DNA from 3 places in the Streptomyces sp. NPDC005151 genome. Region 2 is predicted to be linked to each of the others. Evidence: predicted binding sites of a transcription regulator. Region 2 holds the regulator's gene; each other region holds the start of a gene.

Region 1 (4,279 bases), on a different contig from region 2:
GGGAGCGAACCGTTCCGCAACCTGGGGCAGTACGAGACAGAACCACCCGATCCATGCCTCCGGGCCGGTTGCTTGACGGCGCATCAGTGCGCAGAGGGCGGTGGGTCGGGTTCAGCACAGGGTCACCGCCAGCCGGGCCGAGATCCCCGCGCCGGCCAGCGACGCGGCCGTGCTCCGTGGCACGGACAGTACGACCAGCGCGCCGCCCGCCGCAGGACCTCCCGCGGGATCCTCGGCCCAGCCGTCGGCCGGCGCCCGCGGCACCGCCGCCACCCGGGCCCCCTTCGCCACCACCCTGGCATCGGCCCCGGCGCCCTCTGCCGCGATCACATCGACGCGGTCGCCGGGGCGCAGCAGCCGGACGGTTGCCGCATCCGCGATCCGGACCGGTGCCGACACCAGCGGAACCGGCCGTCGCTTCACTCCCGGCCCGGCACCTGCCGCGCCCCCGGCACCGCCCGGCGCCTCACCGCCGCCCAATCCCGCGGCGGCCAGCGCCGCAGCCGTCAGCGCCAGCCCGGCCGCCATCGCGCGACGCTGCCGCCACATCGCACGCCGCAGCCGACGCCCCCCGCCCCCGCGCACCCGTAACGGCGCGAACGAGGGCACCCCGCAGGGCGCGGGCGCCGACACCGGCGGACCCGGGACGGACGGGCGTACATGAGACGAGGAAGAGGTCACAGAAGCGGGCGGGAACATGGCCAACACCACCAGTCGTGAGGAGCGCGGAGTCCGGACGAACGCCGACGCCCTTCACTCTCCGCCTTCCGCGAGATTCCCGCTGAGCCCTGTGGACAGCCCCCGCGATGTGGACAACTCCGTCACCCACCCGCCATCGGGGCACCCTCCTACGGCAGTTCGAGCCCCGTCTCGATCCCGTCCAGCGCATGCGCACAGGGACAGTGGCGATCCCCCTCCGCGGGCAGCGCGGTCACCGCGTCGAAGAGCACCGACCGCAGCCGGTCCACATTGGCGGCGAACACCTTCAGCACCTCCCCGTGGGAGACGCCCTCGCCTGCCTCGGCACCCGCGTCCAGGTCCGTCACCAGCGTCATCGTCGTGTAGCAGAGCCCCAGTTCGCGGGCGAGCACGGCCTCCGGATGCCCGGTCATCCCGACCACGGACCAGCCCATCGCCGCGTGCCAGCGCGATTCGGCCCGGGTCGAGAAACGCGGCCCCTCGACGACGACGAGCGTGCCGCCGTCCACCGGCTCCCAGCCCCTGCCGCGGGCCGACGCCAGCGCGACCTTGCGCCCCTGGGGACAGTACGGGTCGGCGAAGCCCAGATGCACCACGTTCGACGCCACCCCGTCCGCCCGGGTCTCCCCGTCGTAATACGTCTGCGTGCGGGCCTTGGTGCGGTCCACCATCTGGTCCGGTACGAGCAGCGTCCCCGGTCCGTACTCCGGGCGCAGCCCGCCGACCGCGCACGGGCCGAGCACCTGACGTACGCCGACGGACCGCAGCGCCCACAGGTTGGCGCGGTAGTTGATCCGGTGCGGCGGCACATGGTGGCCGCGTCCGTGGCGGGGGAGGAAGGCGACCCGGCGGCCGCCGATCTCGCCGAGGAAGAGGGAATCGCTCGGCTGTCCGTACGGGGTGTCCACGCGAACCTCGGTGACGTCCTCCAGGAAGGAGTACAGGCCCGAGCCGCCGATGACACCGATCTCTGCGTTCACCATGCGATCACACTAGCGGGGGCGGGAAACGCCGAGGACCCCGCCGAACGGATCGGCGGGGTCCTCGGTGAAGCGTGGTGCGTACCTCGGCTCAGGCAGCCGACGTACCGCTCGACGACGACGCGGAGGACGACGACGAGGAGGAGGACGAGGAAGCGGAGGACGAGGAAGCGGACGACTTCGCGTCCGACCCCGTCGAGGAAGTCGATGAAGCGGAACCGGATGCCTTCGCGGACGCCGACGCCGGCGCGCTGCTCGACGAAGAGCCGCGGCTGTCGTTCCGGTAGAAACCGGAACCCTTGAAGACAATGCCGACCGCCGAGAACACCTTCTTCAGACGTCCTTCGCAGTTCGGGCACACGGTCAGAGCGTCATCGGTAAACTTCTGCACCGCCTCGAGGCCCTCGCCACATTCGGTGCACTGGTACTGATAGGTCGGCACTTGTCTTCCTCCTGGCACTCTCACTCGATGAGTGCTAACAATCCTCAATGGTAGCTGCTACGGGCCGCTGTTTGCAGTAACGCCTGTCACCTGCCTGAAGGGCAGCGGTCAGGGCTTGGCCGTCGTGAGGGCCGCTGGCCTGAGCGAAAAGCTGCCACATATGTGGCGGAGGAGTCACACTGACGTATTCCGCTGAGCGAGCGAGCGCATGAATCGTCACTTTCTGGCCGCGACAGGATCGCGGTGAACCGAGCCGCGTGCGGCCATGATGGTCGCGCGGGCCGGTGTCAGCCGCGAACGCAGCGTCACCAGGGTCACGAGTGCCAGCACGGTCCCCACCAGCGGCACCACGAAGCCGGTGCTCGCGCCGTGGGCGTCCGCGAGCCGTCCGGCGAAGGTCACCCCAGCCGCCTGGCCGAGCGCGATCGAGCCCGTCAGCCAGGTGAACGCCTCGGTCCGCGCGGACGCCGGGACCAGCGTCTCGACCAGCGTGTATCCGCTGATCAGCGCGGGTGCGATGGAGAGCCCGACGAGCAGCCCGAGCCCGGCCAGCAGCGGCACGGAGTGCACCGCCCACAGCCCCGAGGCGGTCAGCGTCAGCGCCGCGTACCCGGCGATCAGCCTGCGCCGCGGCCCGCTCTTCCAGGCGATGGCGCCGCAGGCGATCCCGGCCAGCATGTTGCCGGCCGCGAAGATCCCGTACAGCAGGCCGTTCGCGCCGGGCCGGCCGATCTCCTCGGCGAACGCGGTCAGCGAGACCTGCATGCCGCCGAAGACCGATCCGATCCCGAGGAAGGCCACCGCGAGCACCCGTACGCCCGGCACGGACAGAGCGGAGACGCGCTGTCCGGAGGCGCCGGCCGCGGCGGCGCGGACCGCGGGCTGGGTGCGGTGCTGCGCCGCGAAGAACAGCCCGCCCGCCAGCGTCAGCGCGGCTTCCGTGATCAGCCCGGCCGCCGGGTGCACGCCGGTGCACAGCGCGGTGGCGAGGACCGGCCCGATGACGAAGGTGAACTCGTCCGTCACCGACTCGAAGGCGGCGGCGGTCGACATCAGCGGCGAGGCCTTCCGGCCCGGCGCCGCGCCCAGCAGGGCCGCCCAGCGGGCCCGCACCATGGGCCCGACCTGGGGGATGGACGCACCCGTCGGAACGGCGGCCAGGAACAGCAGCCACAGCGGCGCGTCCGCCAGGGCGAGTGCGGTCAGTGCCGATACGGACGCCACGTGCACGAGGACGCCCGGCAGCAGTACGGCGCGCTGGCCGATGCGGTCGGCGAGCTTGCCGCTCTGGGGTGCGAACAGCGCCATGGAGACGCCGGTGACAGCGGCGACGGCACCCGCGCTGCCGTACGAACCGGTGGTGTGCTGGATCAGCAGCACGATGCCAATGGTCAGCATGGCGAAGGGTTGCCGTGCCGCGAAGCCCGGCAGGAGGAAGGTCCACGCACCCGGGGTGCGCAGCAGCTGCTGGTAACCGGGGCGGTCGGAGACCGTGGACGCCACGGTCCATGCCTTTCTGCCGCCTGGTAGCGGTGCCCCCGCCGGTCCGCACCTGCTGGGTGCCGGTCCCGTACGGGGGCTGCCGAGAGCTGTCTTCTTCGCGCGGAACTGCGGTAGATGCCGGGCGCTCGCTGCAGAGGCGGAGGACGCCACGACCGCCATACGGTCGCGCCAGCTCTGCATCAGGCAGAGTTGGTCGATCAGGTTTCCTTCATACTACAGGCAGGATTGCTCGTCTGCCTGCGATTGTGCGCAGACTCCTGGTCGTGCGCTTCGGATGGTCAGTGATGGGCCCTCGCGCCGCTGCTGGTCCCTCTGCTGCCCCCGTCGGTCCCCAGCCAGCTGGCCAGCTTGCCGCCCTCGCCGACTGCCCGCAGCCGCGACTCCGCCGCGTCGCGTACCGGATCGGTCGCGACGACCAGCAGTTCGTCCCCGCGCCGCAGCACCGTCGACGGCGCGGGGACGAAGCTCTTGTCCTCCCGTACGACCAGGGTGACCGCGGCGCCGGCGGGCAGTCGCAGTTCGGCGACCTCCACGCCGTGCATCTTCGACTTCGCGGGGATCGCCACCGACAGCAGATGACCGCGCAGCCGTTCCAGCGGCGCCGACTCGATGCCCAGGTCGGCGGCCTCGGACGGGTCCTCGGCGATCTTGAGGG
Region 2 (4,279 bases):
GCCAGGAAGCCGAGCCCACCGGCTTCGGCAACGGCCGACACGAGCTGCGGACAGGACACACCGCCCGCCATCGGGGCCTGCACGACCGGATACCGGCAGAGATCGGTCAACGCGGATGACATGACCGCATCGTGTCACGTCCTGTGCACCCTGCCGAATCAGCCACGGCATGGCCGGAGCGGTATACGCGGAACGCAGCAGCGCCCGCCGGTCCGGGGACGGGCGGGCGCTACGGCGCAAGGGAACAGCGGGGTGCGGACGGTCCTCAGCGGCCGTTGAACGCATCCTTCAGGCGGGAGAAGAGTCCCTGTTGCCCTGGCTGGAACTGACCGGTGGGCCGCTCCTCGCCACGCAGCTTCGCCAGCTCCCGCAGCAGTCGCTCCTGCTCCGGGTCCAGCTTCGACGGGGTCATCACCTCGACGTGCACGATCAGATCGCCGCGCCCGCCGCCGCGCAGATGCGTGATGCCGCGGCCGTGCAGCGGGACCGACTGGCCGGACTGGGTGCCCGGCCGGATGTCGACCTCCTCCAGGCCGTCGAGCGTCTCCAGCGGCACCTTGGTGCCGAGCGCGCCCGCCGTCATGGGGATGGTGACCGTGCAGTGCAGATCGTCGCCGCGTCGCTGGAACACCGCGTGCGGCAGCTCATGGATCTCGACGTACAGGTCGCCGGCCGGGCCGCCGCCGGGGCCGACCTCGCCCTCGCCCGCGAGCTGGATGCGGGTGCCGTTGTCGACACCGGCGGGGATCTTCACGGTGAGCGTGCGCCGCGAACGGATGCGGCCGTCACCGGCGCACTCCGGGCACGGGGTCGGCACGACCGTGCCGAAGCCCTGGCACTGCGGGCAGGGCCGCGAGGTCATGACCTGGCCGAGGAACGACCGGGTGACCTGGGAGACCTCGCCGCGGCCGCGGCACATGTCACAGGTCTGGGCGGAGGTGCCGGGTGCGGCGCCCTCGCCGTTGCAGGTCGTACAGACGACGGCCGTGTCGACCTGGATGTCCTTGGTGGTGCCGAACGCCGCCTCGGCGAGATCGATCTCCAGCCGGATCATCGCGTCCTGGCCGCGCCGGGTGCGCGACCGCGGTCCGCGCTGCGACGCCGTGCCGAAGAACGCGTCCATGATGTCGGAGAAGTTGCCGAAGCCACCCTGTCCGAATCCGCCCGCGCCACCGCCGCCGGAGGCGGACAGCGGGTCGCCGCCGAGGTCGTAGACCTGCTTCTTCTGCGGGTCCGACAACACCTCGTAGGCGGCGTTGATCTCCTTGAACCGCTCCTGGGTCTTCGGATCGGGGTTGACATCCGGATGCAGCTCGCGTGCGAGCCGCCGGAAGGCCTTCTTGATCTCGTCCTGAGATGCGTCGCGGCGCACGCCGAGAACGGCGTAGTAGTCCGTGGCCACTTACGACTCCGCCAGGATCTGTCCGACGTAACGTGCCACTGCGCGTACCGCTCCCATCGTTCCGGGGTAGTCCATGCGGGTCGGTCCGACCACGCCGAGTTTGGCGACTGCCTCGTCGCCCGAACCGTAGCCGACCGCGACGACGGACGTGGAGTTGAGTCCCTCGTGGGCGTTCTCGTGCCCGATACGTACGGTCATGCCCGAGTCCTTGGCCTCGCCGAGCAGCTTCAGCAGCACGACCTGCTCCTCCAGTGCCTCCAGCACCGGCCGGATCATCAGAGGGAAGTCATGCCCGAAGCGGGTGAGGTTGGAGGTGCCGCCGATCATCAGCCGCTCCTCCGTCTCCTCGACGAGGGTTTCGAGCAGGGTGGAGAGCACGGTGGACACGGTTCCCCGGTCCTCGCTCTCGAAGGATTCCGGCAGGTCCTGCACCAGCTGCGGGACGTCCGAGAACCGGCGTCCCACGACCCGGCTGTTGAGCCGGGCCCGCAGATCGGCGAGAGAGGTCTCACCGAACGGCGCGGGACAGTCGATCATGCGCTGTTCGACCCGGCCGGTGTCCGTGATCAGCACGAGCATCAGCCGGGCGGGCGCCAGCGACAGCAGTTCCACATGCCGAACCGTGGACCGGGTCAGCGAGGGGTACTGCACGACGGCGACCTGCCGGGTCAACTGCGCGAGCAGCCGTACGGTGCGGCCCACGACATCGTCGAGGTCGACCGCGCCGTCGAGGAAGTTCTGGATGGCCCTGCGCTCCGGCGACGACAGGGGCTTGACCCCTGCGAGCTTGTCGACGAAGAGCCGGTAGCCCTTGTCCGTCGGGATGCGACCCGCGCTGGTGTGGGGCTGGGCGATGAAACCCTCGTCCTCCAGCACAGCCATGTCGTTGCGGACAGTGGCCGGGGAGACCCCCAGCTTGTGCCGCTCGGTGAGCGCCTTGGAGCCGACGGGCTCCTCGGTGCCGACATAGTCCTGGACGATGGCGCGCAGCACTTCGAGTCTGCGTTCGCTGAGCATGGCGCACACCTCCAGCTGTGTTTCCTCGGTGGTTCTGGTCGATCTCCGGTGATTCCTGGCACTCGATGCGTACGAGTGCCAGCGATCCCCCGCCAGTGTACGGCGGTCGGGTGGGGCCCAAGCAAGGGCGACCGGCCACGCTACCCCGACACTGTGCAGGTCGTTGCCGATAGCGTCGCCGCATGAACGCGTCTTGGGAAGAGTTCGGCTGGGAGCGACTGGGCAACGGTGTGGGCCGTCGGAGGCTCCCCGGGTGGGATGCCACGGTCGCACTGGTGGTCGGAGCGGAGGCGGCCCTGCTCTTCGACACAGGATCGACGCTGCGCGAAGGTGTGGAGATACGGACCCAGGTGCAGGGCATGACCGGCCGGAGGGTGACGCATATCGCACTCAGTCACCCTCATTTCGACCATGTGCTCGGCACCGCGGCATTCGCCGGGGCGGAGGTGTACGGCGCGATCGGTACGGCCGCTCTCCTCACCGGCAGTGCGGACGAGCTGTACGCCGACGCGGTACGCCACGGGGTGTCCGAGGAGGACGCGGCGCAGGCGGCGGACGTCCTGGTGGCGCCGCACCACCAGGTGTGCGGCGAATGGACGCTCGACCTGGGCGGCGGCCGTCAGGTGCTGCTGGCGAACGTGGGCCCCGCCCACAGCGGCCACGACCTCGTCGCCCTCGTGCCCGGCTCCCCGGCCGTGGTCCTCTGCGGCGACCTGGTCGAGGAATCGGGCGAACCGCAGGCGGGCCCGGACGCGATCCCGTCGCGCTGGCCGGCCGCGCTGGACCGGCTGCTGGCGCTGGGCGGCGAGGACGCGGTGTATGTACCGGGGCACGGGGCCGTCGTGGACGCGGCGTTCGTACGGGCACAACGTGACCGGCTGTCCGCCGCCTTCGGCGTGTCGTGACCGGTTCCCGTCCTATCGTCGTCCGATGCGCAGCTACCACCCGGACCTGACCCCGCCCTGGAAGAAGTCCGCTCCCGTCCCCGAGGTCCCCGCCGAGCCCGATCTGGTCGTGGAGGAGGTCTCCACCGGCTTCTGCGGTGCGGTGATCCGCTGCGAGAAGACGGCGCAGGGCCCGACGGTGACGCTGGAGGACCGTTTCGGCAAGCACCGGGTGTTCCCGATGGAACCGCGCGGCTTCCTCCTGGAGGGCCGCGTCATCACTCTCGTACGCCCCTCGGCGACCGGCCCGGCCCGCCCCGCCCGCACGGCCTCCGGTTCCGTGGCGGTCCCCGGGGCGCGGGCCCGGGTGGCGCGGGCGGGCCGGATCTACGTGGAGGGCCGGCACGACGCGGAGTTGGTCGAACGGGTCTGGGGCGACGACCTGCGCATCGAGGGTGTGGTGGTGGAGTACCTGGAAGGCGTCGACGACCTCCCGTCCATCGTCCGCTCGTTCGCCCCCGGCCCGGATGCGCGACTGGGCGTCCTGGTCGACCACCTGGTTCCCGGCTCCAAGGAGTCGAGAATCGCGGCCGAGGTCACCGACACGAACGTGCTGGTGGTGGGCCACCCGTACATCGACATCTGGGAGGCGGTGAAGCCGGCGTCGGTGGGCATCGGCTCCTGGCCGGTGGTGCCCCGCGGCCTGGACTGGAAGACGGGCGTGTGCCGGTCACTGGGCTGGCCGGAGAACACGGGCGCGGCGTGGCAGCGCATCCTGTCGACGGTCCGCTCGTACAAGGATCTGGAGCCGGCGCTGCTGGGCTCGGTTGAACACCTGATCGACTTCGTGACGGCGCCGGCCTAGTGACCCTCCCGGCAGGCTTTGCCGGTCACGGCACTAGTTTCGCCGTTCAGCCCGTCCGGCGACCGATGTCCAGGGGCCGGGGGCCCGGGGGCCCGGGGTTCCGGGGGCCCG
Region 3 (4,279 bases), on a different contig from region 2:
CGACGGAATGCCCACCTTCACCGGCCTCGATGTGGTCCGTGACGAACAGTTGAACCAGACACTGTCGCGCCGGTTCTTCCACGAGATCGCTGTCGGGGGCAACCTCGAAGCCATCGACGAGGTGTTCGCGCCCGACTACATCGACCACGACGTCGCGAAGGGACAGGACACGGTGATCGGGTCCGGCTCCCTGAAGAACGAAGTGATCGGATGGCGCGCGGCCTTCGACTTCACCTTCAGCCTGGACCGGCAGGTCTGCGAGGGTGACGACGTCGTGACGCTGTGGACCTGGACCGGCACCCACGAGGGCGACTTCATGGGGATCGCCCCCACGGGCAGGCAGTGCACCATGACGGGCACCACGATCTTCCGGTTCAAGGACGGCAGGATCCAGGAAGGCTGGTGGCACGAGGATCTCCTCGGCCTGATGCGCCAGCTCGGCGCGCTCGACTGATCCAACGGCAAAGGACAGCCGAAGGCCCCCGTTCCCCTCGCTGAACAGCGGGAACGGGGGCCTTTTGCGGCGGTGAGCCGAGGTGGCAGCGCGTCAGTGCGAGTGACCGTGGCCGCCGTGACCGGCTTCGGCCTCTTCCTCGGCCGGCTTCTCGACGACCAGGGTCTCGGTCGTCAGCAGCAGCGACGCGATGGACGCGGCGTTCTCCAGCGCGGAGCGGGTGACCTTGACCGGGTCGATGACGCCGGCCTTCACCAGGTCGCCGTACTCGCCCGTCGCGGCGTTGAAGCCCTGGCCCTTGTCGAGCTCGGCGACCTTCGAGGTGATGACGTAGCCCTCGAGGCCGGCGTTCTCGGCGATCCAGCGCAGCGGCTCGACCGCGGCGCGGCGCACGACCGCGACACCGGTGGCCTCGTCGCCGGTCTTGTCGAGGTTGCCCTCGAGGACCTTGACGGCGTGGACCAGAGCGGAGCCACCACCGGAGACGATGCCCTCCTCGACCGCGGCGCGGGTCGCGGAGATGGCGTCCTCCAGACGGTGCTTCTTCTCCTTGAGCTCCACCTCGGTGGCGGCACCGACACGGATTACGCACACGCCGCCGGCCAGCTTCGCGAGGCGCTCCTGGAGCTTCTCGCGGTCCCAGTCGGAGTCGGTGGCGTCGATCTCGGCCTTGATCTGGTTGACCCGGCCCTTGACGTCGCCGGGCTCGCCGCCGCCGTCCACGATGGTCGTGTCGTCCTTGGAGACGGTGACACGGCGGGCGGTGCCCAGCACGTCCAGGCCGGCCTGGTCGAGCTTGAGGCCGACCTCCTCGGCGATGACGGTCGCACCGGTGAGGGTGGCGATGTCGCCGAGCATGGCCTTGCGGCGGTCACCGAAGCCCGGGGCCTTCACCGCGACGGCGTTGAAGGTGCCACGGATCTTGTTGACGACCAGGGTCGACAGGGCCTCGCCCTCGACGTCCTCGGCGATGATCAGCAGCGGCTTGGAGGCACCGGCCTGGATGACCTTCTCCAGCAACGGGAGCAGCTCCTGGATCGAGCCGATCTTGCCCTGGTGGATCAGGATGTACGGGTCGTCGAGGACGGCCTCCATACGCTCCTGGTCGGTCACCATGTACGGGGACAGGTAACCCTTGTCGAAGGCCATGCCCTCGGTGAACTCGAGGTCCAGACCGAAGGTGTTGGACTCCTCGACGGTGATGACACCGTCCTTGCCGACCTTGTCCATCGCGTCCGCGATGAGCTCGCCGACCTGCGAGTCCTGCGCGGAGAGCGCGGCCACGGCGGCAATGTCGGACTTGTCGTCGATCGGGCGGGCGGTCGCGAGGAGCTCCTCGGACACAGCCTTGACCGCGGCGTCGATGCCCTTCTTCAGGGCGGCCGGGGAAGCACCCGCGGCAACGTTGCGCAGGCCCTCGCGGACGAGCGCCTGGGCGAGCACGGTGGCGGTGGTGGTGCCGTCACCCGCTACGTCGTTGGTCTTGGTCGCCACCTCCTTCACCAGCTGGGCACCGAGGTTCTCGTACGGGTCGTCGAGCTCGACCTCGCGCGCGATGGTGACACCGTCGTTGGTGATGGTGGGAGCGCCGAACTTCTTGTCGATGACGACGTTGCGGCCCTTGGGGCCGATCGTCACCTTGACCGTGTCGGCAAGCTTGTTGACGCCGCGCTCAAGGGCGCGACGGGCGTCCTCGTCGAACTTCAGAATCTTCGCCATGGGAGCTGAACTGTCCTCTCGAACGAACTGCGCCCCCGACCGCCCGGCTTGTCATCTCGCAGGGGGCCAGGGGCGCAGAACGGAAGCAAACGTGTGTGAATTACTTCTCGATGATCGCGAGCACGTCGCGAGCCGAGAGGACGAGGTACTCCTCGCCGTTGTACTTCACCTCGGTGCCGCCGTACTTGCTGTAGAGCACGATGTCACCGGTGTTGACGTCGAGCGGCAGACGCTCGCCGTTCTCGAAGCGACCCGGGCCCACGGCCAGGACGACGCCCTCCTGGGGCTTCTCCTTGGCAGTGTCCGGGATGACCAGGCCAGAGGCCGTGGTCTGCTCGGCGTCGAGCGGCTGGACCACAATGCGGTCCTCAAGCGGCTTGATGGCAACCTTGGAGCTGGTGGTCGTCACGATCCGGCCTCCCCCTTCGGAGATCTCGGGGTTAACTGCGAGGTTAACTGTCTTGGGGTGGCGACCAGGTGGATCCGTCGTCGCGGGTGCCGGACCTGCCAGTCGCACAGTACTGCTGGCACTCTCCAGTGGTGAGTGCCAGACCCGAGACTATGACCGCGATTAGCACTCGGTCAAGCGGAGTGCCAATTCAGTCCGGTCGTGGCGTCGCAGCACAGGACGGCCTCGATCAGGACAACGTACGGGGAACGCAGGGACGGACCGCTCCGTTCCGTACGACGCTGGGGAGATGCCGGAAGTCACGCCTCTGCGTCAGCGCCCTGTCGGCGGGGCAGGTCTCGACATCGCGCTCGGTCTGCTGCTGGTTGCCCTGGAGGTGGTGGTCTGCGCGATCGCCACGTTCCGGATAGGCATGGCGGGCTGGGCCGACTCCTACGACGGCACGCCCGAGGCGGCCGAACCGCCGCCGATGGACTGGGGGCCCGTGATCACGTTCGGGGTGATCACGCTGGTGGTCGTCGCGATCACCGTCGCACTGCTGCGCACGAACCGGCCCTGGGCGGGTTCGATCCAGGTCTGCGTCGCGCTCGTGCTGTGCATCGTGACGGTGCAGATCGGGCAGTCCGACTACCGCCGCTCGCACCCCGCGCCGGCATCCACTCCGTCGGACGGTCCCGGCCGGTCCGGCCACCAGTGCCTCAGCGGCGGAGACAACCACGAGTGCCGGGACTCCGGCAGCTGACCCGGCCGGCCGCAGGAGACGACGTCCATCGGCCCCGCCGCCCCGTGATCACCCCGCACGCCCGCCCGCCGCTCCGACTCCGCCCCTGCCTCCGGCCCCGGCGTCCGGTGCGGCCGGCTCACCTTCTGCGCGGCCTTCCGGCCCAGCCGTTCGATCGGGTCGACCGACTGCGCGCACCCGGCGGTGGCGGTCAGGAGCGCACCGGTTGCCAGCAGTCCGGCGAGCAGCCGGTGCGCCCTTCTCATACGTAGTCCTCCAGCCGGGCCACGGCGTACCCCTTGTCCGTGATGGTCCTCATGACCGCGCGGACCAGGTCGGCCATGGAGCCGCCCCAGTCCTTACGGCCCCTGAAGTGCGTGAGGATGATGTCGCCCGGGTGCAGATCGCCGTCCCGCTCACGCCACTCCATGTGGTCGGGGAACGCCTCCTCGGCCCAGAGGGGCACAGCCTTGATGCCGCAGGACTTCGCGATGCGCAGCGTGTCCCCGTTGTAGGTGCCGTACGGCGGGCGGAAGAGGGTGGGCCGCCTGCCGAACTCCTTCTCGATGATGTCCTGCTGGCCGCAGATCTCGCTCTTCTGCCGGCTGTGGGAAAGTCCGCGCAGGTAGGGGTGGTTGAGCGTGTGATTGTTGAGCGTGACGCCCCGGTGCTGCATCTCCCTGAAGTAGCCGTAGTCGTTGCGGACCAGGTAGTCGCTGAGGAATGCGCTGTACGGGATGTCGAGTTCGGTCATCATCCGCAGCAGCTCGGGGTCCTTGTGGTCGCCGTCGTCCATCGTCAGGAAGACAATGCGTTCCTTGGTGGGGACGGTGGTGAAGACGGGTGGCAGCGAGTCGTCGCCGCCCTCGACCTCGAACCCCTTGCGGGTGGTGAGGCGCGGCTTCTCGGCGGGCGGCGCGGGAGGGGCCAGCGGCGTGGCGGCCAGCCCCCATTTCCTGGCTGCCGCCGCGCGTAC

What was found. The regulator HrcA, encoded in region 2, represses chaperone genes, less so after heat shock. The targets are predictions, from matches to a motif close to TTNGCACTCNGNNNNNCNGAGTGCNAA.
Region 1: a site for HrcA is predicted at 2,133-2,159, ahead of ACWD6R_RS22860 (FmdB family zinc ribbon protein). Genes of this name have one in related genera too.
Region 3: a site for HrcA is predicted at 2,745-2,771, ahead of groES (co-chaperone GroES). Genes of this name have one in related genera too.

Annotation. Positions count from the first base shown of each region.
Region 1 is NZ_JBSFYR010000044.1:10,354-14,632, reverse strand. Features, by position in the region: gene ACWD6R_RS22870 (hypothetical protein) at 112-699, opposite strand; gene ACWD6R_RS22865 (S-methyl-5'-thioadenosine phosphorylase) at 849-1,682, opposite strand; gene ACWD6R_RS22860 (FmdB family zinc ribbon protein) at 1,771-2,121, opposite strand; gene ACWD6R_RS22855 (MFS transporter) at 2,338-3,624, opposite strand; gene ACWD6R_RS22850 (potassium/proton antiporter) at 3,903-4,279, opposite strand, start outside.
Region 2 is NZ_JBSFYR010000047.1:39,217-43,495, reverse strand. Features, by position in the region: gene ACWD6R_RS23835 (nitronate monooxygenase) at 1-122, opposite strand, end outside; gene dnaJ (molecular chaperone DnaJ) at 266-1,402, opposite strand; gene hrcA (heat-inducible transcriptional repressor HrcA) at 1,403-2,419, opposite strand; gene ACWD6R_RS23820 (MBL fold metallo-hydrolase) at 2,602-3,324, shown strand; gene ACWD6R_RS23815 (DUF3097 domain-containing protein) at 3,350-4,168, shown strand.
Region 3 is NZ_JBSFYR010000008.1:121,416-125,694, reverse strand. Features, by position in the region: gene ACWD6R_RS07320 (ester cyclase) at 1-454, shown strand, start outside; gene groL (chaperonin GroEL) at 548-2,173, opposite strand; gene groES (co-chaperone GroES) at 2,274-2,582, opposite strand; gene ACWD6R_RS07305 (DUF6234 family protein) at 2,872-3,324, shown strand; gene ACWD6R_RS07300 (polysaccharide deacetylase family protein) at 3,566-4,279, opposite strand, start outside.